Regions from separate parts of the Peribacillus sp. NPDC096540 genome, predicted to be linked through region 1. Evidence: riboswitches for the same ligand, from Rfam matches in the RefSeq annotation. Region 1 holds a riboswitch; each other region holds the start of a gene.
What was found. Region 1 has a riboswitch for glycine ahead of ACQKMR_RS08675 (amino acid permease). Riboswitches for the same ligand answer to the same signal wherever they lie in the genome.

Region 1 (13,668 bases):
TAATGGGAGTAAAGAAATATCCTTTGGCTGTTTTTGTATACTTGACCCACTTTGTTCCTACTTTATCATAATCTACAAATGTTACTGTAGCATATGAAAAGTTTTTATTTGTTGCATATGGAGTTAACGTTACAGCTTTAGTTGTTTTTGCATTAATTGTATTACCTTTATAATCTTGAACCTTATAGGTAGTACCTACTAAGGCGCTCTTATAGAAAGTTGAACCGATCGGCTTTGTTACTGTTGCAGCTTCCCCTTTATTTGCTCCAACTCCTGCCAGTAATCCTAGAGCTAATACTCCTACAGTTAATGCCTTTGCTAGTTTTTTCATCTTAATTTCTCCCCCAACCTGTTAGTTCTTATGAATTTATATGTACATTTGTAGAATACCAAATCTTTTTCAATGGGTCTATGACTTTTCGTAGAGAACGGGTATTTACAATATCCATCTTAGGCAATGCGGCTTTTGACTTCAGTAAACTTCAACACAAACCAATGCGTCATATTCATGAGTTCTTAGAAAAAGACGTAAACGAACAAAAAGAAAGAGCGTGTTTTGAAAAAAGTTTGCTCAAAACACGCTCTTAATATATTTAATTGAATTTATTCTTTTATAAAAAAGTTTGCTCATTTCTTTGACCCTTATTAAACTAAAGGCCCTTAACATCTTAGGAGTAGACAAATTCATAAACCGAATAAATAGAATCTCTTTAATTACTTTCACAATTGTATTTCTTTATTTGTTTAAATCAAGCTTCATTAGCAAAAATACGAAATCTACTGTGTGAGGGGCGTTCGATATGGTAGATTGTTATTCCATCAAATCATTTATAAGGATAGTAGGCTCAAACTCTAAGCAGATAGAAAAGGGCGTCAAGTTCCTTTAAAACCTTGTCTTTGAAACCGATGGTATTATAAAAAAAGACCCAAAAGTGTCTGAGATCACCACAACTTTTAAATATAGATTTCATCTATTATTCTAAGGTTGTGGTTCGATAAAATTTTACCTTTTTTTATTTTTAAATTTACACCGTTTAATATCTTCTTGGTTGAGTAACTTTTTTCTAAATCTGTGATGCTTAACAATGTTGTCATCCCCCCATCACTTCATGATTAACACATTTCTATCTACTACTTATTCAATATTAAATTTCTTTTTAGAAATCCATATGTTTGTTACTAAGATTGTTAGTGCTGTCAATACAATTGTTGATAATACACTCCAGATTACATCTGTATTGACTGTTCCTAAAATAAGTACTTCCATAGCATGTTTACTCATACTCGCCGGATTCACATTGTCTATAACAGGACTTAAACCCACCACGATTCTACAGCCCAGCAGAAATACTATTGAAATTAATGCAATAATACCCTGACTATTAAAAATAGTACTGATCATTGTCGTGAATGAAACTATAAATAGAATCCACATCAGATAGAACAACAAAGCTAATATTAAGTCCACAAAATCAACACTCGTAAACAATAAAATAACATACAGATATGAAACCAAGTATCCTAGCACTACACTGCATGCAACAAACAGATAATTGGAAATGACTTTTCCACTTATATAAGATCCAACCGTTACAGGTCTTGAAAGAATAAAGGCTAACATACCATTTGCTTTGTCAGACTGTACGACCCCCATCATGGAAACGATAATAATCATGACTCCTAACTGATCAAATTGAGACCCTAATGTACTAGCTAGTACTTCGCCGCCTTTTTGAGCAGCCATGCCTGGATCAATGGTGATCCCTTGGCCTCCACCTAGTGCTTTTAATATTGAAGGTAAATAATAACTTACAACCGGTTGAGTTAATCCTAAAAATATAAATACAAGAGGCAGCCAAATAACTTTGAATTCACGTACCATCTGCACAAATTCCTTTTTCGCTAAAACGGTAAAATTATTCATTTTTCCACCACCAATTTTAAGAATATCTCCTCCAATGTATCGTTATCTATTTCAAACCGTACAAGATCAACATTGTGTTCCAGAGCACTAGCCAGTAACAAATTCTTGTTTGATTCTATATTTTCCACTTCTATTTTCAATTTATTTCCCATTACCTCTACACCTTTTACAAAGTTCAGGCTTTTAACGATTTCAATCCATTCTTGACTTTTAACGGTTAAATCAACATTAATTTTATTTTCACTATTCCTATTTAATAATTCTGTCATTGTAGTATCTTCAATTTTTTCACCATTCTTTATAATGACGAATCTCTCACATATTTCTTCTGCATCACTTAATATATGTGTTGATAATAAAATTGTCGTCTCTTTCTTTATTTCTTCTATTATATTTAGAACTTCTCTTCGACCAATTGGATCTAATGCCGAAACTGGTTCATCCATTACAATCAAAGATGGTTTATGTAACAATGCTTGTGCAATTCCAAGTCTCTGTTTCATTCCACCTGAAAAGGTTCTTACCCTTGAATTCTCTTCCCCACTTAACCCTACTTTCGACATGATTTCTGGAATACTCCGTGTTAATTCTTCCTTCTTTATTCCTGATAGCTCCCCCATAAAAGTAAGGGTTTCTTTAGCAGTCATCCATTGAAAAAAGTTTGGGTATTGTGGTAAGTACCCTATTTCCCTTTTCATTTTTGAAATTTTCTTACCTCCAAGTAAGACTTCTCCCATACTTGGATCTATAATATTTGCAATAACTTTTATTAGTGTCGATTTACCTGCCCCATTAGGCCCTATCAATCCAACACATTCCCCTGATTTTAGTTCCATTGAAAAATTATTAACTGCTGTTTTTTCTTTGAATTTTTTAGTAACATTTTTGATTTCTAATTTCATATTCTGTCACTGTCCTTTCTACCAATAACAAAGTACAGTATTGGACCAAGAATATTTACAAAAATAATAATGAGAGTCCACAATAAAATATATTTCCTCGTTTTTCGATGTCTGTATAAATCAATTAAAGCTATAAGGACTAAAATCATTTCAATAGCAATTACCGGTAAAATAATCGGCAGAAAAGACATGAAATCAATATTTTTAAATTCGTCCCATCCGTAATGCAATTGCATACCAACCACTCCTATAATTTAAAATAACTTGAAATAAAGTGTTATCATTATCAATAATGGTAACATGATAATTGGAATATTACACCTATTTTTTTCTTTTAAAAATATTGTTTTAGTATTATTTATAATGATAATATTATCATTATAAATAATACTATTATATAGTGGGATTTATGTAAGCTACAACCTAGGGTTTTTTATCCTATTGTAGAACACATTTCATCTTTTAAAAAAATTACATATAAATTTTAAAAAATGCATTACTTTCTTCAAAATATATTAAGTTAAAAATTCCTAAATTGATTAAATGTATTCTTTTACTATTATTTTACTTAAATGAAAACGATTTAACCATTACACTATATGACAAAATTAAGTTATTATTCGGGATCTATATGATAAGAAAAGAACACTGATTATGGAATTGATTAGCATTACGTAGTAACAAATTTCTAATGTAAGGAGAATAAAATGGTTAATAAAGCTGAAATTCTAATGCACCCTGTAAGAATTAAGATCTCCCAAGCTTTAATGAGAAACAGAGAAAATGGATTAACACCACTGGAAATGTTAAAAATCATAAAAGATGTACCTCAAGCAACATTGTATCGACATATACAAGTTTTGCTAGATTCTGGAGTTATTCGCATTGTGAAAGAGAAAAAAGTGAGATCGGTTTCCGAAAAATACTACGTTTTAAATGAAGAAGAAGCACGACTTAGTGGAGAAGAATGGAAAAAATCTTCTAATGAGAACAAATTGAACTATTATTCTTATTATCAATTATCACTTATGACTCAATATCAAAATTACCTTACTAAATTAGAAGAAAGAGATTGCTCAGAAGATGGTTCAACCTTTTCACTTTTAGAACTAAAGCTTGATGATGAAAGTTTTATTAACTTTCAAAATGAATTAAACGATCTAATGTTAAAATACTACAAAGCCACGAAACAAAATGCTAAACAGGATTCTCCAATTCGAACCATTGGCGTTACCATTATTCCAGAATCATAATCAAATGAAAAAGGTTGCCCCAAAACCAAAGTATGAACCATGTCCTTACCATATAGAAAAACCCCTGCAAATAATAAAACGAGTGTAAAACAGCTTACGTTTTACACTCGTTTTTATTGGTCTACACCCCCGCCTCTCTTCTTATCAAAGACGCTTTAAGTGAGGTATTCGAGTTTATAGAACAATAAAATATGCACGTATAAAACGAGGAGGAAATCCAAAGTTTATATTTTTGCTAAGGTTTCTTTTATACTGCTGTATACTTCGTTCCAAAGCTGTTTATCTTCAGAAAAAGCTTCTGTCATTTTTTTAAATACTTCTTTTTGCTCTGCCTCAAAGCTTTCGTCATCCCTAGCTGGCAGAACTGATCGAAACTCCATTACGTACTCTTGTACCTTTGGTGCACGAGGCCCCCAAACCGCTTTTTCTTCACCATTCTTATCAATAAATATAAAAATAGGAATTGAACGCGCCGTTCCATTTGTTAAGTATTGGTCTATAAGCTCAAGGTTTTGATCACGTAAAACCATGTGAGTTTCAATATTTGAGGCCTCTGCAATGTTTAAAAAAATAGGTATATTCATCATCGCATCTCCGCACCAGTCTTCAGTAATGATAATAACTCGAAGGTCTTTTGCTTTTAAATCATAAAAAAAATCTTGGTCTACCTTCGAAATAGAAAACCGATCATAAATCGATTGTAAGCTTTCTTTATGAACTTTCATCGAAGCAACAAAGTCTTTAGCAGGAATCCCCTTTTCAAACCATTCATTCAAATCCGTCATCATATTACTCCTACCTTTTTAAATTAAAAGTACCATAAACAACTTATTATTTCATTGTTTCCACTCTAATAATCAACAAGATTTTCCGAGTTGTGGATCACTAACAGCAACCTGATTGTTTAACATATCTTGTTTTTTTGTCTTACCAAAAATCGTATTTTATTATAGGAAAAATATGTTGTAAAAGCTCAAGACATAAACTATTGATTTTTAATCCTGGAAAGGATGATACATTGACTAAAAAATTATTAATAACTTTTCAACATTGTGTTTCTAAAAGTTATACACTAATTTTGCTACGAGGCTTGAGGGATGAGAATTACTCCATATCCTCTTTGCATTGTCCACAAGTTATACACTACATTTTGCTACACTCTTTATTTTCGCTACGACTAGTTTATCTATTCGTTACACATTTAACTTCATTTATGTAAAAATACCCAAATTCCCAACTTATATGTTCCAATGATTTGGGTGGGGAATTCAGGATCATCGTGTTTTACGTTTTATATTTTTTCTCCTTATAAAAAAGAAAAGAAAGGTCATCCTAAAGGAGTATTCAAAAAAGGAAATAAGGAGAGAAAAATTAATGCCTCAACAACAAATCGATGTCAATCAATTAAATCAAGCAAAAGCAAATGTCACTCTTACACAAACTTTACTTAGTCAAGCAATTGAAAAATCTTCGTCGGACCCAACTTTGGCACAAGAAGCAATTAAACAAGCTGCTTCGGAAATCGCCCAAGCCCAATCATATGTAAGTCAAGTTTACAGTGTAATGCAAACTCAAAAAACGGAGTAAATAAGAACAGAATGTCACAAAAGCTAGATGATAAGAGGCCTATACCCATAAGTGGATTAGGCCTTTTTAGTTACTCACATAGATTAGGCAAACCTTATAAAAAAGGAGCGCCCCTGTTTTTCTTAAAACCTGGGATGCTTTGAAGGAATTTAAACGTATTAAATGGATCATATGCTGTTTTCACTTCTCGAAGCCGTCTAAAATTTTCTCCATAATACGCTGTTGGCCAATCTTTGATTTGCCGATCAGGCCAATTCACATAGTCACCATTCGTATAAGGTGATAAGGCACTCCTTAATTCTTTGATCCAGCGTATGTTTTCCCGTTCTTCTTCAGGATTGTTCCATGTAGCTAGGTACTCCTGGGCTATAATGGCGTTCCTGTAATAGAAAGCCGTTTCCCTTGGTTCGACCTTGCCTGCTGCTCCTCCAAGAGATTGTTGCCAAATGCCTGAATTTTCATTTGGTGCTTTTTCTAAAAATTGTTTCATCGTCAAGATCGCTTTCTTCGGAAAAGGTTTATTAATAAAAGATCCTGATCTCTTTCGATGGGCTGATTGATTTCCACTCGGATCGTCAAAGAACCGTACAGCTTCAATATATGGGACTTCCTTTATCAATACACTAGTTGGTGAACCAGTTCTCGTTAACGGCTGAAGAAGTTGCTTTAACTTAGATGACGTACCTACAAATTCACCTTGAGCGATAATTTGGTTTACTTCCTTTGACTTAAATTCTATTTCTGATGTTAGTCGTTCATCCGTGTGAGGTGCCCAATTTTGCCATGCATTAAATACTTCTTCGAAATCTTCCCATCCCCATGTAATGGAGAAGACTGAAACCCTAGAAATGGGGTGCACCTTGAATGTAAAGGATGTGACAATACCAAAGTTCCCGCCTCCCCCACCGCAGCAAGCCCAAAATAAATCACTATTATGATTCTTGTTTGCTTTAATGAGTTCAGCACCTTTACTCCCACTCGCTCTTACCATTTCTAGTTCAATCAGATTGTCACAAGTAAGTCCAAACAACCGCGTTAACATGCCAATTCCCCCGCCAAGCGTAAGGCCGACAAGGCCTACACTGCTTTCGGTACCTGCAGGGATAGTCGTGCCGTATTCCCATAATTTATTATATACCTTCCCTAAATTAGCTCCGGCTTCTATTTTCGCAATCATTTTTTCACGATTGACCTTGATTCTATCCATTTCGCTGACATCAATAATAAGACCGCCATTTACTAATGAAAAATTTTCATAGCTATGTCGGCCGCTCCTCACCCGAAAAGGTATATGATTCTCCCTCGCCCACTTCAATGCATTTTGTACATCCTTTGTATTCTGACAAAATACAATTATCTTTGGGAATTTTGGGAAGCTTAAATTATTATTTATTCTTGCCTGCTCATATTCAGAATCATCAGGTGTAACGATCCGTCCGGTAAGCTTTGTCTTTTCCAAAATATAACCCCCTTTCTCAGATAATGTAGAGAGGATGTTATATACTATGAAAATCTTTAGGAGTAGACACATTCTTTAGCGAAAAGGTTTCAATTAATCTAATACATACTTTTAACTCAACATTCGTACCTTAAAAAGTAGGATATATAGTTTTTCTATATAATAGAGCACACTTAACTCGTGAATTTTCATGTTTTACTCGTGAATTCCACCAATTTACTCGTAACAATTTCAATAAACTTAACAGGTGATGACTGTATGCACTCTACTCGCCCCCCTTCTTTGTTGATTCACGCAGCTAAAGTGAGTACGCTAGAAATAAACGGGAACAAAAGGGAGATGGGCTGATGTTGAAAGAAAAGATCATAGCTTGTTTTAGTGGTGGCAAAGATTCCACGTATATGCTTCATAAGCTGTTAAAAGAAAACAAATATGAAGTCGTATCATTAATTACAACCGTTACGACTGATGATGAAACATCCGGACACATGGTTGATTTTAAATTGATCCAAGCTCAAGCAGCATCCATTGGAATTCCATTATACAAAATTCAATATCCTTTATATGATGGAAAAGGTTTTGAAAATGGCCTAATTGGCGCCATGAATTTTTTTGGCAATCAAGGTATCTCCAAAATTGCATTTGGAGATCTTTTTCTGGAAGATTGTATCGAATACAAAAAGAACTTAGTTGAGTCTAATGGTTATGAACTAATCCTTCCTTTAGCCGGAATCAACCCGAAACAGCTAGTCCAGGAGTTTCTTGATTTAGGGTATAAAGCGAAAATAGTCAGCATTCGTTTAGATAAGCTCGATCCTTCTTTTTTAGGAAGAGATCTGGACCATAAATTTATTAAAGATTTACCAGAGGATGTAGATCCATGTGGTGAGTTTGGTGAATATCACTCATTCGTATATAACGGAGATATTTTCTCTCATCCGATACAACTAGACTTAGATGATGAAATGTTTGTACTTCCTGCAAATCCATTATTCAGCGAGGTTGGCTATAAACGTGTGGTAAAAGTTTAATTTCCTCATTAATATTGTCAGGGATCTTTGGGGACATAAACCCAAGAGGATGCCTGACACCTTTTTTATGATCTCAATTCAGCTTTTATTTGCGGATTCATTCTTAACGGAATGAATCTCCATTTTCCATTATAATTACGATGAAGGTTTTGCATTCCAGTTTATAGTTCACTTTTAACTGATTATGGATTGGTTTTATATCGCAAAATACGCTATTGTTATTAACAATAAAATTTTCTATGCTCATCAATAGGACTACTGTTTCAATCGCCTGCACTTTTAATAAACTAAAAAAACATGGTCATAAGGTTGGCATTTCCTTTGATAAATGTTGTCCATATAAAATGCCCAGTGCTCCTAATCCAATAATTGATACTGTTTTTATCTCCATAATTCCTTTCACCTTTTCAGCTAAAATTTATCACGCTATTCAGATAATAACCGCGATTAAAGTGCCAGTTCCTATGGCATGGATTGTATAGAAAAAAACAACTAGAAAGCCTATAATATTGTGAAATACCAAGAATGACGGCCTAACTTTCCAATTCCATATTGACCTATAGAATAAACAATGATAGAATTCCAATATTATATTATTGTTATTTAAATATAATGACAAATGACCGAAAGAAGATTCATTTCTTCCACAGACGGACATTTATTACAACCGCATACTAGTAAGCGTTGAATGCTATGGATCACACTATAGCAGGAGCAGCTTCTGGAGAGACTGTACATAGTACAGCGCCGAAGGATTCACAATCTCAGGCAAAAGGACAGAAGAGTAACGAATGATGAATTGTTATTCTTTAACCTGACGAGATTGGTAGTATCCAATCTCTTTTTTTATTGTCTAAAATCCAAGATATTGCCATTTAATGGCATAAGCGAGGTGAAAAAACGAGCTATACGGAATATAGAATCACGCTCCACACGACTAAGATGAAAAACAACGGGAGATGCTCAAATTGGCTAAACAGGAATTGAAAAGAGATTTAAAAAATCGCCATATACAATTAATTGCAATAGGAGGAACCATTGGTACCGGTTTATTTCTTGGATCCGGTAAAGCCATCCAATTGGCCGGTCCATCCATTATCTTTTCCTATCTTATTATAGGGATTGCCTTATTTTTTGTTATGAGGGCTTTAGGGGAATTACTTTTATCCAACGCAGGTTATACGTCATTCACCGAATTCGCTACCGAATATATCGGGCCGTGGGCTGGATTCGTGACCGGATGGACCTATTGGTTCTGTTGGATCATGACAGCCATGGCCGATATCATCGCGGTTGGTGTCTATATGCAATATTGGTTCAATATCCCTCAATGGATACCGGCTCTTGCCTGCCTGGTCATTCTGTTAGGATTGAATTTATTGACCGTTAAATTGTTTGGAGAACTTGAATTCTGGTTCGCGCTCATTAAGGTTATCACGATTGTTGCCTTGATTATTGTAGGCATCATCCTGTTAGTCATTGGCTTTAAAACAAACACGGGAACCGTTTCACTCACCAACCTTTGGAGCCACGGAGGCATGTTCCCGAACGGCGTATCCGGCTTCCTGCTATCCTTACAACTGGTTGTCTTCTCCTTTGTAGGGGTCGAATTAATTGGTGTTTCTGCAGCAGAAACAGCAAACCCGAAAAAAAATATACCGTCTGCCATCAATAAAATCCCGGTCCGAATTTTACTTTTCTATGTAGGTGCTATACTCGTCATTTTATGCGTCAATCCTTGGACACAGCTGGATTCATCAAGCAGTCCATTCGTAGAAGTCTTTACACTAATCGGCATACCAGTCGCTGCAGGGATTATCAATTTTGTCGTCCTAACATCCGCTGCATCTGCCGGCAACAGCGGTTTATTTTCAACAAGCCGTATGCTTTATACGTTAAGCAATAATAACGATGCTCCTGCAAAATTAGCAAAATTAAATAAACATGCTGTTCCAAGTAATGCCTTGTTTACATCGGCAATCGTCGTCTCCCTAGGGGCATTGCTAAGCAAAATGATCCCGGAACAGGCCTTTACAATAGTGACAACAATCAGTGCCATCTGTTTCATTTGGGTTTGGAGCATCATCTTGATTTCTCATATCAAATATACGAAAAAACGTCCGGATTTGAGAGCCCAATCAACTTTCAAAGCTCCTTTTACACCCTTTATCAATTACGTTATTTTAGGATTATTTCTGTTCATCCTAATCGTTATGCTATTCGCTGAAGCTACACGGGTATCACTGTTAATGACGCCAATCTGGTTCATTCTTTTACTCGTACTCTATAACTATCAGAAAAAGAAGTAGCCATTTTTCATGTTCGAAGGAATTAAAAGGAAGGGACACTCCCTTCCTTTTTTCAGTTTATTTTGCTAACACAGAGAAGTGCTACTAAAAATATACTGCATCCACAGTAAATTTTATATTAAAATAGTGAGGTACTTTAAGTCGATATGAATGACTTTCATTTAGAATAGAATGGAGGGGTTTGATTAATGAAGATTATATATATACTTACTCTAGTTCCGTTTATAGGCATATTAGGATTTCTTCCTTTTGTTAACAGAATAGAACCTTATGTATTAGGGTTGCCTTTTAATATGTTTTGGATGGCTATGTGGGTGGTCCTTACTTCCGTTATTTTGGGCATTATGTATAAGTTGGACCCCAGAAATCGGGAAGGTGACCAGGAATGAATATTTCCCTCTTAATTATTTTAGGATTTTTACTTTTATCAATCTTTTTAGGTATTCGATCTTCAAAAGGAAAAGACATGAATTTGGAACAATGGACAGTTGGAGGCCGTGGTTTTGGTGCTATATTCGTCTTTCTATTGATGGCTGGAGAAATTTATACGACTTTTTCCTTTCTTGGCGGCAGCGGCTGGGCTTATGGTAAGGGTGCACCCGCTTTATACGTCCTTATTTACATTACTTTGTCTTATGTATTGTCATATTGGCTTCTTCCGGAAATATGGAAATATGCCAAAGAAAATAGTCTAATGTCTCAATCTGATTTCTTTGTAAGCAAGTATAAGAGCCCAAGTTTAGGAATTCTGGCAGCACTTGTCGGTGTGGTATCGATGATTCCAGTGATTGTCGTGCAACTTAAAGGATTAGGGATTATTGTTTCAGAAGCATCTTATGGAGCAATTTCAATGTCTACCGCGGTTTGGATGGGAGCAATCAGCCTTACCATTTATGTTATGATTTCTGGAATACACGGCTCAGTTTGGACAGCAGTCATTAAAGATATCATGATGATCGTGATTATAGGATTCTTAGGAATTTATCTTCCTATTCATTACTTTGGTGGTTTTCAACCGATGTTTGAGGCCGTAAATGCAGCCAAGCCTGGTTTTCTAAAGCTTCCTGAACAGGGGCTTAGTGTTTCATGGTTTATCTCCACGGTAATATTGCTTGTATTTGGTTTTTACATGTGGCCCCAAGTTTTCAGCGCTGTCTATTCGGCGCGCAGCGGGAAAGTATTTCGTAAAAATGCTATTATCAGCCCGTTATATACGCTCATGTTGTTATTTGTCTTTTTTGTAGGATTTACAGCTATATTGAAAGTTCCTGGACTCGTTGGGGCAGATGCAGACCTCTCATTACTGCGCCTTTCGATCGAGACCTTTGATCCATGGTTTATAGGCATAATCGGCGGAGCTGGAATGCTGACCGCATTAGTACCAGGATCCATGCTTTTAATGAGTGTTGCTACACTGCTCGCGAAAAACGTCTATAAGGAATTTGCACCTGCAGTATCCGATCGGAACGTTGTAAGATTAGCAAAGTTCCTCGTTCCTGTTATTGCATTAATAGCAGTCTACTTTACCTTAAACGGCGGCGAAACGATGTCTGCATTAATTCTCATGGGATACAGTCTTATCACACAGTTATTTCCGTCTCTTCTCTTTAGCCTGAAAAAAACTAATACCATTAATAAATATGGAGCAATTTCCGGGATCATCTGCGGATTGGCTATCGTAACCTACATTACGCTTAGTCATTCAACAATAGGTACCATGTTTCCATCCTTACCACAGGCAGCGAAAGATTTGAATGTTGGAATCATTGCCTTAGTGGTGAATTTCTTTGTTATGATTACGGTAAGTCTCGCATTCAGAAAGCTCTCGGTTCTAGATCCCGCAAAATAATCTAAATCTGTTAACGATATATGAAGTACTTCTTTGATGTGGTTTTTGGGGATTAAAAATGCACCGTAAATTATACAATCGAAAGGTTCAAAAGACTGAGCCTTTCGATTGTTATGTATCCCATACCCCATAAAGGATACACACTTCTTTTTTTGGAGTTTTTCTCCCTTTACCGTCTATTTTTCTCTTAGTACATGAGTAATGAGTGACAGCATGAGTCATGGTAATCAGCAGATTCTTTTATTCTTTACTATGTTAAACGATAATGTTGAAAATTCATCAAATTATTACGACTCAATTGTACATATTCCCAAATCCATAGAGATCATAATTATTTTTCTAATTGACTTGCGTGATTTGGACTGTAAAGCATTTGAACACGAACACAGTCTATTGGTGTATTTATAGGTATCTCTATGAAATATTTTAGCTGCCATATCTGAGTTTTTTGTGCCTGACGGCTAGTAGGCTTGTCCCAAGGTGGGTAAACGCGTATTGCTCGTTTACCACCTTTACCTTTATTAGATACTATATTCTGATCAAATAAAACAGCTTTTGGAAATACAAACTGACCAAAGTTATTACCTTTGCGAGTACTAATAACAAACAAATCAACTGGATCTGATATGTCATATGGTTGAATCGCTCCATCCCCAATTCTCTCCCACAAAGTCACAAATTGTCCAACCTTTGTAGGTGTGATTTTAGCCACACGAAATCTAATGGAAAGGGTATTCAACTTGAATATATAGGCTCCATATTCAGCGTTTTGTGCCTCTATTAGTGGTTGTGAGAACTCAAACCTGCAAGGGCTATAAACAAGTTCCTTTGTTGCAAGAAGGTCACTATGAATTGTGTCAGAGGAAGCCCCCGAATTTTGAACGCTGAGATCTGATTCTAATAATTCTTGATTTTTCTCATCCATCTGTTCTAATCCTCCATTTTAAAGCTTTCTAGTCATTTTACTATATTCTCTTACAAAGCCATTCGATACACCTCACTCTCGTTCTGTTCTTTCATTTTAGAACATTCGTTCGCTACATTCAATTATCAACAGCATTATTTATCAGAGCCCTAGCCCTGTAAATAGTTAGATGACATTTAAATAAAATGGAATGAACCTAAAAAAACCCAGGCAACTTCCTCCCAGGCCTTTAATCATTATGCTGACTTTTCCACTTGTTCTGATTACGGGATTTTCCAAAGCTGCAACCTCAATACTCCACTAAAGCCTTCCTTCTATCATTCAAAGCTTTAACAATTTCTTTATATTCCTGCACCTGTTTTTCTAGTTTTTGTTTTCTATTCACAATCATCCTCGAAACCTCTTTCGGGCTAGGCCCTCCTTGAATGC
Region 2 (4,371 bases), on a different contig from region 1:
GCGCTAACAACACTATTCTAAAATAATCTTTTTTCTCATCAAAATATGATCATTCAGATATCTTAATGGTTGCTTATTGAAGCGGGCAGATTGCCACTTAATTTCCCGCTGCCTTCCTCTGATTCGACTGATCTACCTCCGTTTTCCGCATCCTATAAATCGTAATCAGCATAATAAACCAAACAGGAGTTACGAACAAGGCAACACGAGTATCTTCCGAAAGTGCAAGCACAACAAGTACGAACGCTAGGAAAGTAAGGATCAAGTAATTAGAAATTGGATAAAGTGGTAATTTAAATTTGTTCATTTTCGCTAGATCTGGCCTTGTTTTGCGGTATTTTAAATGACTGATGACAGTAACTCCCCAAATAAAGATGAAACATACTGTAGAAATACTTGTAATTAACGTAAATACTCCCTCTGGCATTAAATAGTTCAAAACAACGGAAATTAGAATGACGACAGTTGAAAAGGCCAATGCATTGGAAGGTACTTTACGGGCATTAAGTTTTGCAAATGGCACAGGTGCATTTTTATCTTTGGCAGTGAGTATACCATCCGGCTTGTACTGAAGATTGCGCTGTTACATGCCGAAGCAGCCGATGTTAGGACGACAAAATTGACGATGCCAGCAGCCGCAGCGATACCAACAGCCACGAATACTTGGACGAATGGGCTTTCCGATGGGATGATTGCGTTCCACGGATAAACACTCATAATGACAATAAGTGCACCAATGTAGAAAATTATAATCCGAATAGGAATATTATTGATTGCTTTTGGGATAACTTTTTCTGGATTTTCTGTTTCACCTGCTGTAAGTCCTACAAGTTCAATACCAACAAACGCAAACACTACCATCTGGAATGAGAGGATAAAGCCATTTATTCCATTTGGGAACATACCTTCGTGACTCCATAGATTCGTGAAACTGGCTGCGCCTGAATCTGTGGAAAAGCCTTTAATAATCATGAAAATACCGATAACAATGAGTGCTAAAATAGCGACGACTTTAATTAATGCGAACCAGAATTCCATTTCGCCAAAAAGTTTTACGGTTGCAAGATTCATAAATAGCAAAATGACAAGCGCAAATAATCCTGGCATCCACTGTGGTACGGAGGGAAACCAATACTGGGTATAAAGACCAACTGCTGTTAAGTCTGCCATTGCAATTGAAATCCAGCAAAATCAATAGGTCCACCCAGTTAAAAATGCTGCCATATTACCTAAATATTCTCTACAAAGTCAACAAAAGAATGATAGTTCAAATTGGATAAGAGTAATTCTCCAAGTGCGCCCATGATTAAAAAGCAAATGACGCCTGTAATCATGTAAGCAAATAAAATTGATGGTCCTGCTAAATGAATAGATTTTCCTGCCCCAAGAAATAATCCCGTTCCGATTGCCCCACCAATAGCGATGAGTTGTACATGTCTGTTTTTTAGGCCTCTCTCCAGCTTTTGTTCCTGCATATGATTTCCCACTTTCTAGTTTTATAGGCTATTTGTGATTTTTTCCTGACTAAAGGGTCAGTCCTTCAATGAGTTAAATAATTAGCGTACTGGGAGAATGACCCCACTCATGTAAGCGCTTTCTTTAATAATAGATTTTTTTACAAAATAGATTCATATTCTGTCCCCTTTTTTAATTTTTTTTCTAATCTACCAATCTTTTTGAAAAAAACATTGTGCGTTAATCGTTGAAATCAAAGATTGACTCTTTTTTTAACAGATTTCAATGCACACTCCTCTCTTTTTCCTTTTTTTATCTTTCCAAATACAAAAAAGGACAGAGGAAAGATAGGGGTTTTCCTATCTTCCTCTGTCCTTTTACCTGAGAGTTTAACTCCTTCGGTGGCCTATGGCTCTCTCCAGAGACGCGTCCAATTGTAGTCCATTTACCTGAGAGATTAGTTCCCTGCTTTTTAGGGTTTGCTCCTTCGGTGCTAAACAACGTTTAGTCTCTCCCACAATCATCATCCGCTGATATAAAGTTGCTTTAATAGTTGTATATTAACGGGTTTTAATGGAAATTTCAATAACTATCTGAAAAATCATTATTTTCTGAAATTTAAACATAGACGATATTGATTTTTCTAACAGTTCATAAATTAAAAGTTATTAAATTGCAAAATCAAATTTGTTGAATCGTAGGTGTAAACCGATCCACTTTTGAACGGATGCTGAGAAAAACGAAGGATTTAGGCATTTTGCCCATTGAAAATACGTCTAAATCTAAAGATGGGAAAGGACATAATGTCTATATTTTTAACACAATTGATGTATGGAAAAAGAGAAAATTGACGTATTGCGAGACTCGCGAGAATCCTTGCAACAGTATAGATTGCTTAGAGGCACCCTCCTTCTCTTCTTTAGCAACTTCCTCTTTGTCCCAACCACTTGCTATATTAGCAATGAGGATAATTGCTAGAACCCATACCCACCACTTCTTTGGCTTCTTTAGCTTGATTTTCTTTTCCTTACTCATTTTAGTTCATACCCCCTTTACAGTTCAGACGGACGATTGTAAACAGAAATAGAATAACCTCGACTTTCAATATTTAACGCTAGATTTTTACCCATTACGGCTAAACCTATCACACCGATTTGTTGTTTTGCCATGGTCCATTCGTCCCTTTTTAATTATTAGAATCAAGCTTAGCTACTTTGAAATCAAACTTTAAATCTCATCTCTAGTTATACAATAATAAACCTTATTGATCCAAATTATTTACTTGGATATACGTTACTCCGGTTCTTTCTTCTCTTTTCAAAGCCTGGTTTTCTAGGTAGATAAACACATATTCTTCTTGTAAGATTTAACTCCCGGCTGATAAACGGATTCAATATTATAAAACAAAAAGGAAAGGAGATTCACGTTTTCATCTAAAACTGTATTTCTAATGCAGTTGGTTGACTGGATTAAGCATTATCAATGTACCCATATTGTCTACTGGAAACCATGTGTGAATTTACTAGATGCTGAAGATATTGAGTTTTTGCCCAACATATGAAGCAGTCTGATAAAACTGATGTTGCAGAATGGATTGCTAAACTAATAGTTGGACTTACAGAATCCCGTTTAATTATCTAGTGGTGATTGAGTGCCCTAACATATTTCAGATTATGAAATGGTATTAACCCCCTCCCTTACAGGGAGAATGCTTGATCACCCTAATAATGACAATAATTTCTAAATTTAGTTCTTGTTTTTCGCCTAGATCATTTCTTTGATTTTCTCTCTAAACTTCTCATTCGTGAAAATATCCTGCGTGGTTGTTAAGTGTCATGACGCTGAAATCACGCGGGAACTGGAGTCTGCGGGCAATGTAGTGGCTTACTTCAACGGGCATAATCATGCAGGCAATTATGGTGAGAAAAACGGAATCAAATATGTGAATTTCCAAGGCATGTTGGATACACCCGATACCAATGCGTACTCTGTAATCCAAGCGTTCAAGGATCGCTTAGAGATTGATGGTTTTGGCCGGGAGCCGGACCGCATAATCAAGGTAAATACTATCCATAAACACGATCAAGAGCAAAATAAAAATGACCATCATTAATAGATAGTATCGTTTTCTAGAACTAAAACAAACCAAAGAGGCGAGCGGAAATCCGTTTGCCTCTTTGGTTTGTTTATCCTAGCTTTTTAAAAAGATAATATTCATTATCTTCTTTATAATCTTAATGTAATCTTTCTCTTTGGTTGCATGAAAAAAAACAATATCAAACCTATAGATATCATTGATTTTGGTACAGAACTTATTGAGGATAATGCACTCATGATTTTTCAATGTTGGCATCATGGATTCTCCAGCTACGACAATAGGAACAAAAATATGTGTTCTAATGGTGAAGGCCAAAACAACTGCAATTACAATTGCTTTAATCCATGATTCTTTGTTTTTCATTAAATTTCTTCTTTTTCTCATTTTTATTAACTTTTACCATCGCAAATTATTCCATATATTACACGTGCGGCTATTGAGAGCGTAAAATATCTTGTGTAAATGAATAAATAGAAAAAGGAAGACCTTTAACCTTCTTTCACTAAACTGCCTCGATAGTTAATTAAGGGTATTTTTTCACTTTGATTTGAATGGACGATTTGTGTAATGATCGTATATTCAAAAGGCCGCCAAAAGGCGGCCTTCTTATGGCGCTATCGCACTCGTTAGTTGAAAAACAATGCTTTTTAATTTTGGGTGTTTTCGTTTAGATGGTTTCTATAAGAGGGCATAAGACACTCCTATTAAAAACAAGCAATCAAGAATACAAGAAGGATTAACGCACCTAATAACGACATAAAAAACGTTGTGATTAGCAAGGTATGGCGTAATGGTGACATTATTTTGAAGGCTTTATA
Region 3 (13,668 bases), on a different contig from region 1:
GCATCAAATTATTCTCCATAAATCAGCAACAGCCTTTTTACCAGAAGCTTTGCTCAATTATCAAAGATGATTTAATTGAAGGCAGATCGCTAGAAATGATTTTTCAGGAACTGCCTTACTTTGATAGAAATTTATCATTAATAGCCGCAAATGGTCAAAAGTACGGCAGGCTTGATTCAGAGTTACTTCATTACAGTCGTTTTTTGCTAGAGAAAATTGAAGAAAGAATGAATTCAATTTTGAAAATCATTCAGCCTCTTATGTTTTCATTGATCGGCCTGTTGATTGTTTCCATTTATTTAGCAGTCTTACTGCCAATGTTTTCTCTGCTCGAAGGGATATAGAATATTCTTAATAAATTCTGGAGGTGAATCTGCGCTGGAATAATTTTGGGAATAGAATAAGTGTATGAAATTCCTCATCTATTTTCATGTTTTTGGCAGCAGAATGATATGAAGAAAATGTTGAATGAAAGAGGTTTTACATTAATTGAAATGCTTATTGTTTTGCTCGTAATATCCATTCTTTTAATTATTACAATCCCAAATATAACAAAGCATCAATCGACGATTCACTCTAAAGGATGTGAAGCGTTTGTTAAGATGGCTCAAGCACAGGTTCAAGCCTATGAAATAGATAATGGCAAACTTCCTGCGAATATTGATGAATTGGAAAGTCAAGGGTACCTTAAACAAAAATCATGCCCGAATGGGGATGGTATTAGTCTGGATAACAAGGGAAAGGTTACGGTAATTGAGTAGCAGCAAATTGATTGTGCGGCCTTCCTGTGGAGGTTATACACTGTCAGAAACCCTCGTCGTCCTCGTTATTTTTGTACTGCTAAGTGGCATCGGTCTAAATTTATATCCAAGCTTCATTAAAGGAATGGAAAATAGGATATTCATTTCTCAACTGAAAGAGGACATTTTCTATGCGCAGCAGTATGCCATCAGCCATGAAAGTCTGATTTACCTTCATATGGATAATACGAATAGGATTTACACGGTAACATCCTATAAGGAGGGGGTTGTGCTTGAGAGGAGCATACCAAAGGATATACAGTTCTTAAGTGGAACATTAGGACTTTCGTTTCATTTTAATCAGTATGGAAATGCTTCAAAAGCAGGGACGATGATGATTGATACGACAAAAGGGAAGTACAAGTTAGTCCTTAATATCGGTAAAGGGAGGTTTAGGATTGAGAAACAGTAGAGGTTATGTCTACTTAGAAATGATAGCCGCTTTTTCTTTATGTATATTCTTGGTCATTTCGATTCTGCCGATACTGGAGGAGATAATGACCAATCGGAAAAATGTTGTCTTAAGAACAGAAGCCCACTATTTGTTATATGAAAGATTGACCGCTTTCATGGATGGGGAGGTAAATGCTGTCGACCAGGAAATCCATTTCCAGAAAAGATTGTATGAACTAACATGGAAGGACCAGAGGGATTTTCCAGGTATGATTGAAGGATGTGTACGATATGAAAATGCAGTCGGTAAATCAGAATCCATTTGTGATGCTGCGAAAAAATGATGGCTTTACAATAATTGAAATGCTTTTTTCTTTAATGATATTAATGACCACATCTATTTTCATCTTACAACTTTTTTCAATTATTCACACCCAGTTAGAATCAAAAGACAAATTGCATCCTAAAGAGTGGGAAATCTTTACGATGCAAATGCAACAGGAGGTCAGGGGTGCTAAAAGTCAGGATGTAATAGATAATAAATTATATTTACTTTCAGGTGACCAGTTATCTTTTATTGAACAATATGAGGATAAGCTCCGCAGGCGAGTGAATGGAAAAGGTCATGAGGTCATCCTGCAGAACATTTCAAAATTCCAGGTTGAGAAGGATGGTAACGTCATTGTGTTAAATATAACGGATAACGCGGGAAATACTGTTATTCGTAGGTTTCATCCTTTCTTTAAAAGTGAGTCGAAAGATGATGAATAATCAAAAAGGGGTCGTTTTCCCGATGGTCATGATTGTAGCGAGTGTTTTTATCATGTTCACGATATTAATGATCGATCAATTTATCATCGATAAAAAATTTTATAAAGAAGTGGAAGAAACGCTTGTAGCCGATCATCTAGTGCATCTAGCCGTTAATGAGGTGACAGCTGAGTGGGGTGAAGAGATACCGAAGAACCTTCAGGGGGATATCTCATATCCCAATGGTGATGTCCATTATATATTAACGAAACAAGATGCACGTTATGCCTTTATCGAATTTGCTTCCTCGACTAAAAATAACCGAGTTGGTAGAATCATTATTCAATATGACAAAGAATTAGGTAGAGTTATAGAATGGATAGAAAAACAGTCAGTGTAACACGGATGAAGTCAACCTGAGGTGCGGATTCAGTGATATGGAATTAGTAGATTGAAAATACTCCATTGTGATAACTATGTCAGTAACAAGTGGAGAAGGGATTCAGGAAGGATGAAAACCGTTTTTGGCTAACTGAGTATGAGGATATCGAACGGAATGATTTTTTCAATGATAGGGTTGCCTATATGAAAAGTCAGAGCTTACCATGATACAACAAGCAGATCCAAATAGTAACCATCTCGGGTAAACTTGAAAGAATAAAAGAAGCATAAACGGGGCATGCTTTATTAAAGGGTGATATTGTATGTCTACAAATGCTTATATCAAATATCTTACACAGCAGCTTGTCGAATATTTTAATTTGACCAAGAAAGAACGGAAAGAAAAACGCCGTCATCGGAAAGAGGATAAAAGTCATGGTGTGTCCCACTGGTTTGGTATTGTCCCTTTCGCTTTGTCGATGTTTGTAAGAAAAAAAATCAAAAAATAAAACAGATGTCCTAAGCTTTGGGACATCTGTTTTTTTGTTTAGTCAGGCAAATATAGCTAGGCATTTGTAGTAGAGAAGTCATTTTTGAAAAAAATCCATTTATCCTAACGCTCTATCTGATAAGTAAAATAAACCGCCATTGATGATTGATATTAGAATATTTGGTTCATATTGGGCCTGTAATGCCTGTTTTTCAGTGAAATAACTTTCGCTTTTTTCATCCATATCCTTATAAAAATGCTCCAATAAATTTAAGTCATTCTGCCAGCGCTCTATGGCTTCTTCCGCCCAAGAATGGTCATCGTTCTCGAAACTGGTTCGGATATATGTATCAAGTCTTGCTAACCCACTTTTTGGCATGATTAACGGTGAGAGGGTGAAGGAGTAATCCGGTATCTTCGGTGTGACCTTAACCGGTAAAACACGATTGTGAAATCCTTCCATGATCTCTCCGGAGATTAAATTCAATCCGACAGACATAAAGATATCTTTTTTTCGATCACATTGATAAGATATTTTCACATTTAGTGTTAGCCAGGGAAACAATGGATTATGCCCGCCATTTGATGGAAGTGTATCCTCGAAAAGTCTAGTATATCCAGCCAGCCTTTTTGTTGATTCGATAATTTGACGGAGACGGGGCGAACCAAAGTGAATTCGTTCTCCTTTCATATTGGGTGGAGCCTGTTCAGGATCGGTAATGAAAGTAATCTGTGCTGGGTTTGGAATCCCGCCCGTTTTTTCGAGATAATGCCAATAAAAGGGACGGTTCATTAACTCTTTATCCATTTCAATCGTCAGTTGAACAGTAATATGGGATGGGGTATTTTCTAGTACTTCACAATCATTAGCTTCAAAGAAAGTTATTAAAAAATTATGAATTTCCTGTTGCTGCATGAATCTCACCTTCCTTCATAGCTTGAGCGAATTGAATCATGGATGAAAAATTATCCATCTTAATTTTCATTTCACCCTCTGTTCTTGACTCACCGACCACGTCAATTAAATATTCTTCGATGTTGCTAATATCCAGCTTCGTTAAAATATCATCCAATTCACCAATTACTTTTTCAAACAAATGGATTTTTTCATATAATAATTTCAAAATATGTTCTTCAACTGTATTTTTCGTTGCAAAGTTATAAATCATGACATCTTCTTCCTGACCAAGTCGGTGAATCCGTCCAATTCTTTGTTCAAGTCTCATTGGATTCCATGGCAGGTCAAAATTAATCAAGTGGTGGCAAAATTGAAGGTTTATTCCTTCCCCACCAGCTTCGGTAGCAATTAAAACCTGAATCTGCTTTTGGAATAATTCTCTCATCCAGTCTTTTTTTCCACGCTTAAATCCGCCGCGGAAAGGAACCGAGGAAATTCCATTCTGTTGTAAATACCACTGTAAATATAGCTGAGTAGCTCTGTATTCCGTAAAAATAATCACTTTGTCATCAATTTTCTTGATGAGTTCTAAAGCTTTTTCAGCCTTGGAGTTTTGTACCGTTTCATTTACCTTCTCAAACAGCTCATCCAGCTTTGCTAAGAAGTCAGGGGAAGGCTGTTCATATTTGGCTTTCATGTTTTTCAATGTATAAAAAACGGCTTCTCTGCTGCTGCATGCTTCTCTTTGGAGCGTGAGTGCTGAAAAAGAACTTCCCTTCGCCCTATCTGAAACAGGCTTAAATTTGGAAACAGCGTCGTACAAGGCTTGTTCAGTTGGAGAAAATTCAATGATGATTGTTTCCACCTGCCTTTTGGTCCATTCAATTCCAGTATCAGCCCGTCGGTTCCGAATCATTACAGTATTGACGAGTTCCTTTAGATGCTCATCCTCAATAATATTACGGCCTTTGCCTTTATATTTCTCAGAAAAGAGTGTTGCATTTCCCAGGTGCCCCGGTTTTAATAACGAAACTAGATGGAAAATTTCTTCGACTTTATTTTGAATTGGCGTAGCTGTCAGCAGTAAACAAAATTTCTTTTTCAGATTTTGGACAAATTCATAGTTCTTCGTTTTATTATTTTTAAGTTTATGAGCTTCATCAATAATGATAAAGTCATATTCCTGATTAAAAATGATATCTCGATGCGGAGCGCGTTTCGCTGTATCAATGGATGATATAACAACATCGCATGATTCCCACACATAACTTTTTCTTTGAACAACAGCCGGAATATGAAACTTGGTATTCAATTCAAAAGACCATTGACTTACAAGTGAAGCGGGTACAAGGATTAATACTTTTTTAACAAGACCTCGGATCATGTATTCTTTTAGAATCAAGCCAGCTTCGATTGTTTTACCGAGACCTACTTCATCAGCTAAAATGGCTTTTCCATTCATCTTTTCAACTACCTGCTTTGCTGCTTCCAATTGGTGGGGAAGCGGGGTGAGCTGTGGAAGATGCTTGGGTGCCTGTAAACCTTCAAAATCAGGAATAATGAGGTTTTCTTCCATTTGAACAGCCAATTTATAAAGCTCCCAATTTCCCCATGGACCGTCATTTTCCATCTTTTGTAGAAACCCGTCATTCCAATCAGAACTGAAGGATATATTAATTTTCATTGAAACTACTCCTTCTAAAATCATAATTTTCTTATTTAGGGTTGAAACCCGAACATTTTATATGTGTAGTAAGAAAAATATTTCTCTGTAAAAAGATATTGCAGAGAAAAGTTTCTTAAGGTAGGATGTAAGTATATTTAGAAAATTCCAATTTCCCAAACGCTTAAAAGAAGCGTCCATTTTTCTGAATGTAGCGTTTTTAATAGTATGGGCAACCGGCTCCTACTTTATCCCAGATTAACAGACTAGAGATCATTCATTAAGTTCCCCGAAGTTTTAAGGAGAGTTGGTAGAGAACGCATTTTGTAAATGCACAGAGGTTTTACTAACTATCAGTAGGAATTATTTACTTTCCTAATTGGTGGAGACACATTTATATGCGGGTGAAGATAAGGGGAGAGACTACGAATGTAGCGCCGAAGGAGCAAACTTAGCAGTGAATCTCTCAGGCAAAAGAACTCTTATTGGACGCAACTCTGGAGAGCGCCGCTCGTTGCAGGACGGCCACCAAAGGGGAAAACCTATTATATAGGTAAACTTTCAGGTTTCAGGACAGAGAAAAAGCTCTATAGGGCTTTCTCTGTCCTTTTTTGTGCCCTTTTTTCCTCATTATGAACAGGATGAGAAGTATAAGAAGATCTGATTGAATGGAAAGAAGATTTTAGAAAAGAAAGCAAAGTACATTTAAAAAATATAAGGGGGGTCATTTTTTGACCAATTTAAAAAGAACGCCACTATTTGAGGTTTATCGTGAATGCGGAGGAAAAACAATCGATTTTGGCGGCTGGGAACTTCCTGTTCAATTTTCGGGTATCAAGGACGAACATGAAGCAGTTCGTACAAAAGCTGGCTTATTTGATGTCTCCCATATGGGTGAGGTTGATGTAAAGGGACCAGGGAGTCTTTCCTTTTTACAAAAAATGATGACCAATGATGTATCAAAGCTAAAACAGGGTGGTGCAATTTATACGGCTATGTGTTATGAAAACGGCGGTACGGTTGACGATCTTATCATTTATAAAAGAGCAGAAGATGACTATCTGCTCGTGGTCAATGCCGCCAATACAGAAAAAGATTTTAACTGGCTTCAAGCTAATTGTTCAGAGGATGTCCAACTTTCGAATGTATCAAGCGATTATACACAGTTGGCATTGCAGGGACCTCTTGCAGAGAAAATATTACAAAAACTATCTAATGATACACTTTTGAGTGAAATTGGCTTTTTTAAATTCAAGGAAAATGTCCTGATAAATGGGCTTTCCACGATCGTTTCACGTACAGGATATACGGGTGAAGATGGTTTTGAAATATATAGCCGCAGTGAAAATGGCCCGGCCCTTTGGAGAGCTATTCTTGATGCAGGAAAAGAAGAAGGGATACAGCCGATAGGTTTAGGGGCACGTGACACACTCCGCTTTGAAGCTAAACTTCCGCTTTATGGACAGGAGCTTTCACCGGATATTACCCCAATTGAAGCCGGGATTGGTTTTGCGGTTAAAGTGGATAAGGAAGCCGACTTTTTCGGGAAAGCCGTTCTAGCTGAACAAAAGGAAAATGGGGCACCACGTAAGCTTGTCGGAATTGAAATGATTGACCGAGGCATTCCTCGTCATGGTTATAAGGTATACAGTGGGGATAAAGTCATTGGTGAAGTTACGACTGGCACTCAATCACCAACCTTGAAGAAAAATGTAGGATTGGTACTTATCGATAAAGACTATTCGGTGATGGATTTGGAAGTCGAAGTGGAAATTCGTTCAAAACGATTGAAAGCCGTTATTATACAAACACCTTTTTATAAAAAACCACGTAAATAGAGAGGAATGGTCATTAAGATGAAACATCGTTACTTACCCATGACAGAGCAGGATAAACAACAAATGCTGGAGGTAATAGGGGTCCCTTCTGTTGAGAACCTTTTCAACGATATTCCTGAAAGTGTCCGTTTTCAAGGCGAATATGACATTAAACCAGCTAAATCAGAGCCAGCCTTAATGAAAGAATTATCAAAACTTGCGGCCAAGAATGCTGATCTTAAAAACTATGCTTCCTTTCTTGGTGCGGGCGTGTATGACCATTATTCACCGGTCATCGTCGATCACGTTCTATCCCGTTCGGAGTTTTATACAGCCTACACTCCTTATCAGCCGGAAATTTCACAGGGGGAGCTTCAGGCCATTTTTGAATATCAAACGATGATTTGTGAAATGACCGGAATGGATGTAGCTAACTCCTCCATGTATGACGGAGGGACGGCATTAGCGGAAGCAGCGATGCTTGCATCCGGTCATACACGACGTAAGAAAATTCTCATTTCAGCTGCAGTACATCCTGAATCAAGGGAAGTCGTTAAGACGTATGCGAAAGGTCAGCGAGTAGAAGTCATTGAAATTCCATTTAAAGATGGTGTGACAGATCTAGCCGCCTTAAAGGAATTGGCAAAAGATGATATTGCGGGAGTCATTGTCCAATATCCAAACTTCTTTGGACGTATTGAACCGTTGAAAGAAATGGAAGAAATCATTCATGATGTGAAATCCATGTTTATCGTTTCGAGTAACCCTCTTGCACTAGGTGCATTGACACCCCCAGGTGCCCTTGGAGCTGATATCGTAACAGGCGATGCTCAGCCATTCGGTATTCCAGCAGCTTTTGGCGGACCTCATTGCGGATACTTTGCGGTCACGAACAAACTTGTTCGAAAAGTGCCAGGTCGTCTCGTCGGGCAAACAGTGGATGAAGATGGTAAACGGGGATTTGTACTGACACTTCAAGCTCGTGAGCAACACATTCGTCGTGACAAGGCAACATCCAATATCTGTTCCAATCAGGCGTTGAATGCTTTAGCAGCTTCTGTTGCGATGACCGCACTTGGGAAAAAGGGTGTCAAAGAAATGGCTGTTAATAATATTCAAAAAGCCTATTATGCGAAAAAAGCTTTAAAGGAAAAAGGAATAGAAGTGGTGTTTGAAGGACCTTCGTTTAATGAATTTGTCATTAAATTGCCGGCTCCTTACCAAGAAATTAATCAAAGTCTTTTTGATAAAGAAATGATCGGCGGCTTCGACTTAGGGACTGTTTATCCACAGTTGAAAGACCATATGCTTGTGGCTGTAACAGAACTTAGAACAAAAGAAGAAATTGATGCACTTGCGCAGGAATTGGGGGATCAACATGAATAATCAAGATCAATCACTCATTTTTGAAATCAGTACGTCCGGTCGAATCGGGTACAGTCTACCGGAAATGGATGTTGAAAAAATTTCGCTTGAAGAGATTTTTCCTGCCGAGTACATCCGTCAAGAAGAGGCTGAGCTTCCAGAAGTATCGGAATTAGATATCATGCGTCATTATACGGCTTTATCCAAACGGAATCACGGGGTGGATTCGGGCTTTTATCCACTCGGTTCTTGTACGATGAAGTATAACCCGAAAATAAATGAAAATGTGGCGCGTTTTAACGGTTTCGCCCATATCCATCCATATCAAGATCCGGCGACTGTGCAGGGAGCCTTGGAACTATTATTTGACTTGCAAGAACATTTAACAGAAATCACAGGGATGGATCAAGTGACTTTACAGCCAGCAGCAGGTGCACATGGTGAATGGACAGGGTTAATGATGATTCGCGCCTTCCATGAAGCGAACGGTGATACAGCACGGACGAAAGTGATTGTTCCTGATTCGGCACACGGTACGAATCCAGCTTCCGCCACTGTTGCGGGACTGGAAACGATTACGGTAAAATCTGATGAAAATGGCTTAGTTGACCTTGAAGATTTAAAGCGCGTGGTAGGTTCGGATACGGCGGCTTTAATGCTGACGAATCCCAATACGCTAGGATTGTTTGAAGAGAATATTTTGGAAATGGCAAAACTTGTCCACGATGCTGGTGGGAAGCTTTATTATGACGGGGCCAATCTTAATGCAGTCTTATCTAAAGCCCGCCCAGGTGATATGGGCTTTGATGTGGTCCATTTAAATCTCCATAAAACATTTACAGGTCCACATGGCGGCGGTGGTCCGGGTTCTGGTCCTGTCGGAGTAAAATCGGATTTGATTCCCTACTTGCCTAAACCACTCGTGGTCAAACGAGATGAGCAATTTATGCTGGATTATGATCGCCCGCAATCCATCGGAAGAGTTAAACCTTATTACGGAAACTTCGGAATAAATGTGAGGGCTTATACGTACATTCGTTCAATGGGTCCTGATGGTCTTAAGGCTGTCACGGAGAATGCGGTCATCAATGCGAATTATATGATGCGTAGGTTGGAACCATATTTTGATTTACCATATAATCGTCATTGTAAGCATGAATTTGTGCTTAGTGGCCGCCGGCAAAAGAAGTTGGGCGTCCGAACACTCGATATTGCCAAAAGATTACTAGACTTCGGCTATCATCCACCTACTATTTACTTCCCGTTGAACGTGGAAGAAGGAATGATGATAGAACCGACTGAAACGGAGTCAAAGGAAACTCTCGACGCGTTCATTGATGCGATGATTCAAATAGCTAAGGAAGCGGAAGAAACTCCGGAAATCGTACAGGAAGCGCCACATACAACAGTTATTAAAAGGCTGGATGAAACACTTGCTGCAAGAAAACCAGTCCTCCGTTATCAAGCTTAATAGCCTAAATAAAAATCCCCGCCATCAGAGCGGGGATTTTTATTTTTTATATGTATAGAGAATGACCGGCTGGAAATGAATATACCATAAGACATAATAAGCAATAAGACGGCATTTCATTTCAATTTTTAGAATGATAGCTTTTTAATTAAAAAGAGCCCATGCGGAGATGGGTTCTTATTTCTTTGCTTTAATTTTACCGGTCCACATTTTGAAACCGCCTTTTAGATGAAACAGTTCTTTGTAGCCTTTTTTGTATAGCATGGCTGCAGCTCTTCCGCTGATGATTTCGCTTTGAGCGTACAAGTATACAGGCTTGTCCGGTCTAATTTCAACCAGGCGAGTTTTCATTTGTGTCATAGGGATGTTTCTTGCGCCTAAGATATGACCATTATCAAATTCATTTGGTTCCCGCACATCGATTAGTTGTACTTTTCTGTAGTTAGCAATAAATTCATCCTGTGTTAACGTTTTAACGATTTTACGCTGGCGGTACCAATTAAAAAGTGAATACGCAATAACCGCTCCTATGATGATGAGCAGTGTATATAATAATTCCAAACATAAAAACTCCCTTCTACCTAACGAATACAGACAATCTTTATTATATAATTGCTTTAACTAATAATCAAAAAATATTTTCGTAAAATTCTTTATCGACTTAATAGTACTTTCTTTTTTAGAGTGTTAAAGTCTGTTAAACTACTACATGTGAGTTTTTTTTATGACGGAATTACTGACCTACTTTAAAGCAGTCTACATGAAATGAGGGGTAAGGATGACAAAAGAAAAATGGGGATTTATAGATTCAGGATATTGTTCACCGGCTTTTAATATGGCGATGGACGAAGCTCTTTTAAACTGGCAGAGTAAAGGGGAAATACCACCGATTATACGCTTTTACGGTTGGGACCCAGCTACATTGTCGATTGGTTATTTTCAAAAGGCAGAATCTGAAATTGATATAGCAGAAGTTAAAAGGCAGGGCCTTGGTTTTGTTCGCAGACCAACAGGAGGACGTGCGGTACTGCATGAACATGAATTAACCTATAGTGTAATTGTTCCAGAATCCTATCCGGGAATGCCTAATACCGTTACAGAAGCATATCGGGTCATTTCTGAAGGCATATTAATGGGATTTAGAAATCTTGGACTAGATGCTTCCTTTTCCGTACCTCGAACCGAAGAGGAAAAAGCGGCATTAAAAACACCAAGATCTTCGGTTTGCTTTGATGCGCCAAGCTGGTATGAATTGGTTGTTGAGGGCCGGAAGGTAGCTGGCAGTGCACAAACAAGGCAAAAAGGTGTAATCCTTCAGCATGGGGCAATTTTACTTGAGCTTGATGAGGACAAGCTTTTTAGTGTATTTAAATTCTCCAATGATAGGGTTAAAGAAAGAATGCAAAAAAATTTAAAAAACAAAGCTGTGGCCATTAATGATATTGCTGGAAGAAAGATTACCATCCCTGAAGCAAAAGTTGCTTTTGAAAAAGGTTTTGCAGAAGGGCTGTCCATTGATTTAGAGCCATACGTCCTCAATGAAAAACAGTTGCTAGAGGTAAAGACCCTTGCTGAAAGTAAATATGAAAGTGATGAATGGAATTTTTTGAGATAGAGGAAGCAGGATGATTAGAATAGATAATAAAAATGTTCAGATTTGTGTAAACAAATAAGCTTTTCCTTGCAACTATAAGCACTAACAAGGATAGGGAAAAAGCAAGGTTCAAATTAATTGAAATCTGATGAAAAATTATTATAAATCGACATTTTCCTCCCTATTACTAACTATATTAATTGATTTATCGTTTGACAAAATTAAAAGTTAATCAACGTAAACACAATATATAGTAGTCGAAATATTTATTGCGACACTATATATTGATTTTTGAGTTTCACTATGATAAATTTAGGGTAACTTGTTAAGCGAAACGGACATGTAAGACTACATATAGATTTTTGCAGCAAGAACGGATCTTGAAACATATAAAGGAGAGGGAATTATGTCGGTTGTAATAAAAGAAGCTTTAAAGGTTGATCTAGAAAGGTTGAATAAGGATATTTCTTTATTTCCCCAGGTCCATCCTGTAACAGCTGATATGAAAATGACGCATAAAGGCGTGTCCCGTCTAGTTATGCTTGACCGCTATTCTTTTAAGGATACTGAAAAAATTACGCTATCGACTGGCGATTTTGTAGTATTGACGATTAAGGAAGATCCGAAATTTCCTGCACGGGGTCTTGGTTACATCGTTGAAATAGATTGGGAAACGAAAAAAGCTAAGGTATTAGTGGATGATGAATTCCGCGGAGCATTAGATAACCCGGAAGAAGTGGAAACTGGGATTGTAAATCGGCCGCTTGATATCATTGAAAAGCCGCTTGAAATATACTATGAACAAATTGCAAAACGTAATGCTACGGGATTGGCTTCAGTGGAAACGACTGAAGAAAAAAGAACGGAATGGTTCAATAAGTTCTATGAAGAATTAAAGAACCTTAATTTTGTCCCTGCAGGACGTGTATTATATGGAGCTGGTTCTAACACGGATGTTACTTATTTTAATTGCTATGTAATGCCATTTGTTCCGGATTCACGCGAAGGAATTTCCGAACATCGAAAGCAAGTCATGGAAATCATGAGCCGCGGAGGCGGTGTAGGTACGAACGGATCGACACTTCGTCCAAGAAACACGTTGGCAAAAGGGGTAAATGGAAAATCCTCCGGTTCAGTTTCATGGCTTGATGATATTGCGAAATTGACCCATCTTGTTGAACAGGGCGGAAGCAGACGCGGTGCACAAATGATTATGCTTGCGGATTGGCATCCAGATATTGCTGAGTTCATTATTTCGAAAATGCAAAATCCACGGATTCTTCGCTACTTAGTGGAAAACACAAAAGATGAAGCCATCAAAAAATATGCTACGGATAAATTAAAATTCACACCGCATACCGAACAAGAAACGGCTATGTACCAAGGTATTATCAACTATAAAGAGATTCCGGGTTTAGGCGGATTTAGCGAGAAAATCATTAGAGAGGCCGAGGAAAAGGTTCGTACAGGCGGAACGTACAGTGTCCATAATGCTGATTTTCTAACAGGCGCCAATATCTCGATTTGCTTGACTAAGGAATTTATGGAAGCTGCCGAAAAAGATGGGGAATATGAATTGCGTTTCCCGGATGTTGAAAGCTATAATGCTGAAGAAATGGCGATTTATAATGAAGAATGGCACAATGTCGGTGATGTACGCCAGTGGGAAAAAATGGGCCGGAAAGTTCGTGTTTACCGTAAAATCCGAGCTAAAGAGCTTTGGAACTTAATTAATATTTGTGCTACTTATTCTGCAGAGCCGGGTATTTTCTTTATTGATAATGCTAACGAGAAAACAAATGCAAAAGCATACGGACAACAAGTTGTAGCAACGAACCCATGTGGTGAACAGCCACTGGCTCCATACTCAGTATGTAACCTAGCAGCAGTCAATTTAGCAGAAATGGCTGATAAAGAAAACAAAACCGTAAACTTTGAGAAACTTAAGAAGACCGTAGAAGTGGGTGTGCGTATGCAGGATAACGTCATTGACGCAACCCCTTACTTCTTAGATGAAAACAAGAAACAAGCACTCGGCGAGAGACG

Region 2: it holds a riboswitch for glycine, as region 1 does, so the genes downstream of both, ACQKMR_RS26900 (amino acid permease) here and ACQKMR_RS08675 (amino acid permease) in region 1, are expected to answer to the same signal.
Region 3: it holds a riboswitch for glycine, as region 1 does, so the genes downstream of both, gcvT (glycine cleavage system aminomethyltransferase GcvT) here and ACQKMR_RS08675 (amino acid permease) in region 1, are expected to answer to the same signal.

Annotation. Positions count from the first base shown of each region.
Region 1 is NZ_JBNNTG010000006.1:161,651-175,318, reverse strand. It holds gene ACQKMR_RS08720 (hypothetical protein) at 1-331, opposite strand, end outside; gene ACQKMR_RS08715 (ABC transporter permease) at 1,136-1,924, opposite strand; gene ACQKMR_RS08710 (ATP-binding cassette domain-containing protein) at 1,921-2,826, opposite strand; gene ACQKMR_RS08705 (PLD nuclease N-terminal domain-containing protein) at 2,823-3,062, opposite strand; gene ACQKMR_RS08700 (helix-turn-helix domain-containing protein) at 3,534-4,079, shown strand; gene ACQKMR_RS08695 (thioredoxin family protein) at 4,304-4,864, opposite strand; gene ACQKMR_RS08690 (hypothetical protein) at 5,454-5,666, shown strand; gene ACQKMR_RS08685 (FAD-binding oxidoreductase) at 5,761-7,125, opposite strand; gene ACQKMR_RS08680 (hypothetical protein) at 7,473-8,156, shown strand; glycine riboswitch at 8,868-8,946, shown strand; gene ACQKMR_RS08675 (amino acid permease) at 9,125-10,465, shown strand; gene ACQKMR_RS08670 (DUF3311 domain-containing protein) at 10,654-10,854, shown strand; gene ACQKMR_RS08665 (sodium:solute symporter family protein) at 10,851-12,314, shown strand; gene ACQKMR_RS08660 (MepB family protein) at 12,646-13,239, opposite strand; gene argH (argininosuccinate lyase) at 13,529-13,668, opposite strand, start outside.
Region 2 is NZ_JBNNTG010000061.1:11,393-15,763, forward strand. It holds partial or broken gene ACQKMR_RS26900 (amino acid permease) at 98-1,475, opposite strand; glycine riboswitch at 1,823-1,879, opposite strand; glycine riboswitch at 1,883-1,982, opposite strand; gene ACQKMR_RS26905 (hypothetical protein) at 2,263-2,490, opposite strand; partial or broken gene ACQKMR_RS26910 (NAD(P)-binding domain-containing protein) at 2,514-2,624, opposite strand; gene ACQKMR_RS26915 (hypothetical protein) at 3,335-3,568, shown strand; gene lepB (signal peptidase I) at 3,647-3,916, opposite strand.
Region 3 is NZ_JBNNTG010000003.1:165,679-179,346, forward strand. It holds gene comGB (competence type IV pilus assembly protein ComGB) at 1-344, shown strand, start outside; gene comGC (competence type IV pilus major pilin ComGC) at 453-761, shown strand; gene comGD (competence type IV pilus minor pilin ComGD) at 754-1,212, shown strand; gene ACQKMR_RS04715 (hypothetical protein) at 1,199-1,537, shown strand; gene comGF (competence type IV pilus minor pilin ComGF) at 1,485-1,964, shown strand; gene comGG (competence type IV pilus minor pilin ComGG) at 1,957-2,343, shown strand; gene ACQKMR_RS04730 (YqzE family protein) at 2,648-2,833, shown strand; gene ACQKMR_RS04735 (YqhG family protein) at 2,933-3,730, opposite strand; gene ACQKMR_RS04740 (DEAD/DEAH box helicase) at 3,708-5,396, opposite strand; glycine riboswitch at 5,780-5,867, shown strand; glycine riboswitch at 5,871-5,954, shown strand; gene gcvT (glycine cleavage system aminomethyltransferase GcvT) at 6,107-7,213, shown strand; gene gcvPA (aminomethyl-transferring glycine dehydrogenase subunit GcvPA) at 7,232-8,578, shown strand; gene gcvPB (aminomethyl-transferring glycine dehydrogenase subunit GcvPB) at 8,571-10,028, shown strand; gene ACQKMR_RS04760 (rhodanese-like domain-containing protein) at 10,206-10,589, opposite strand; gene ACQKMR_RS04765 (lipoate--protein ligase family protein) at 10,807-11,643, shown strand; gene ACQKMR_RS04770 (vitamin B12-dependent ribonucleotide reductase) at 12,029-13,668, shown strand, end outside.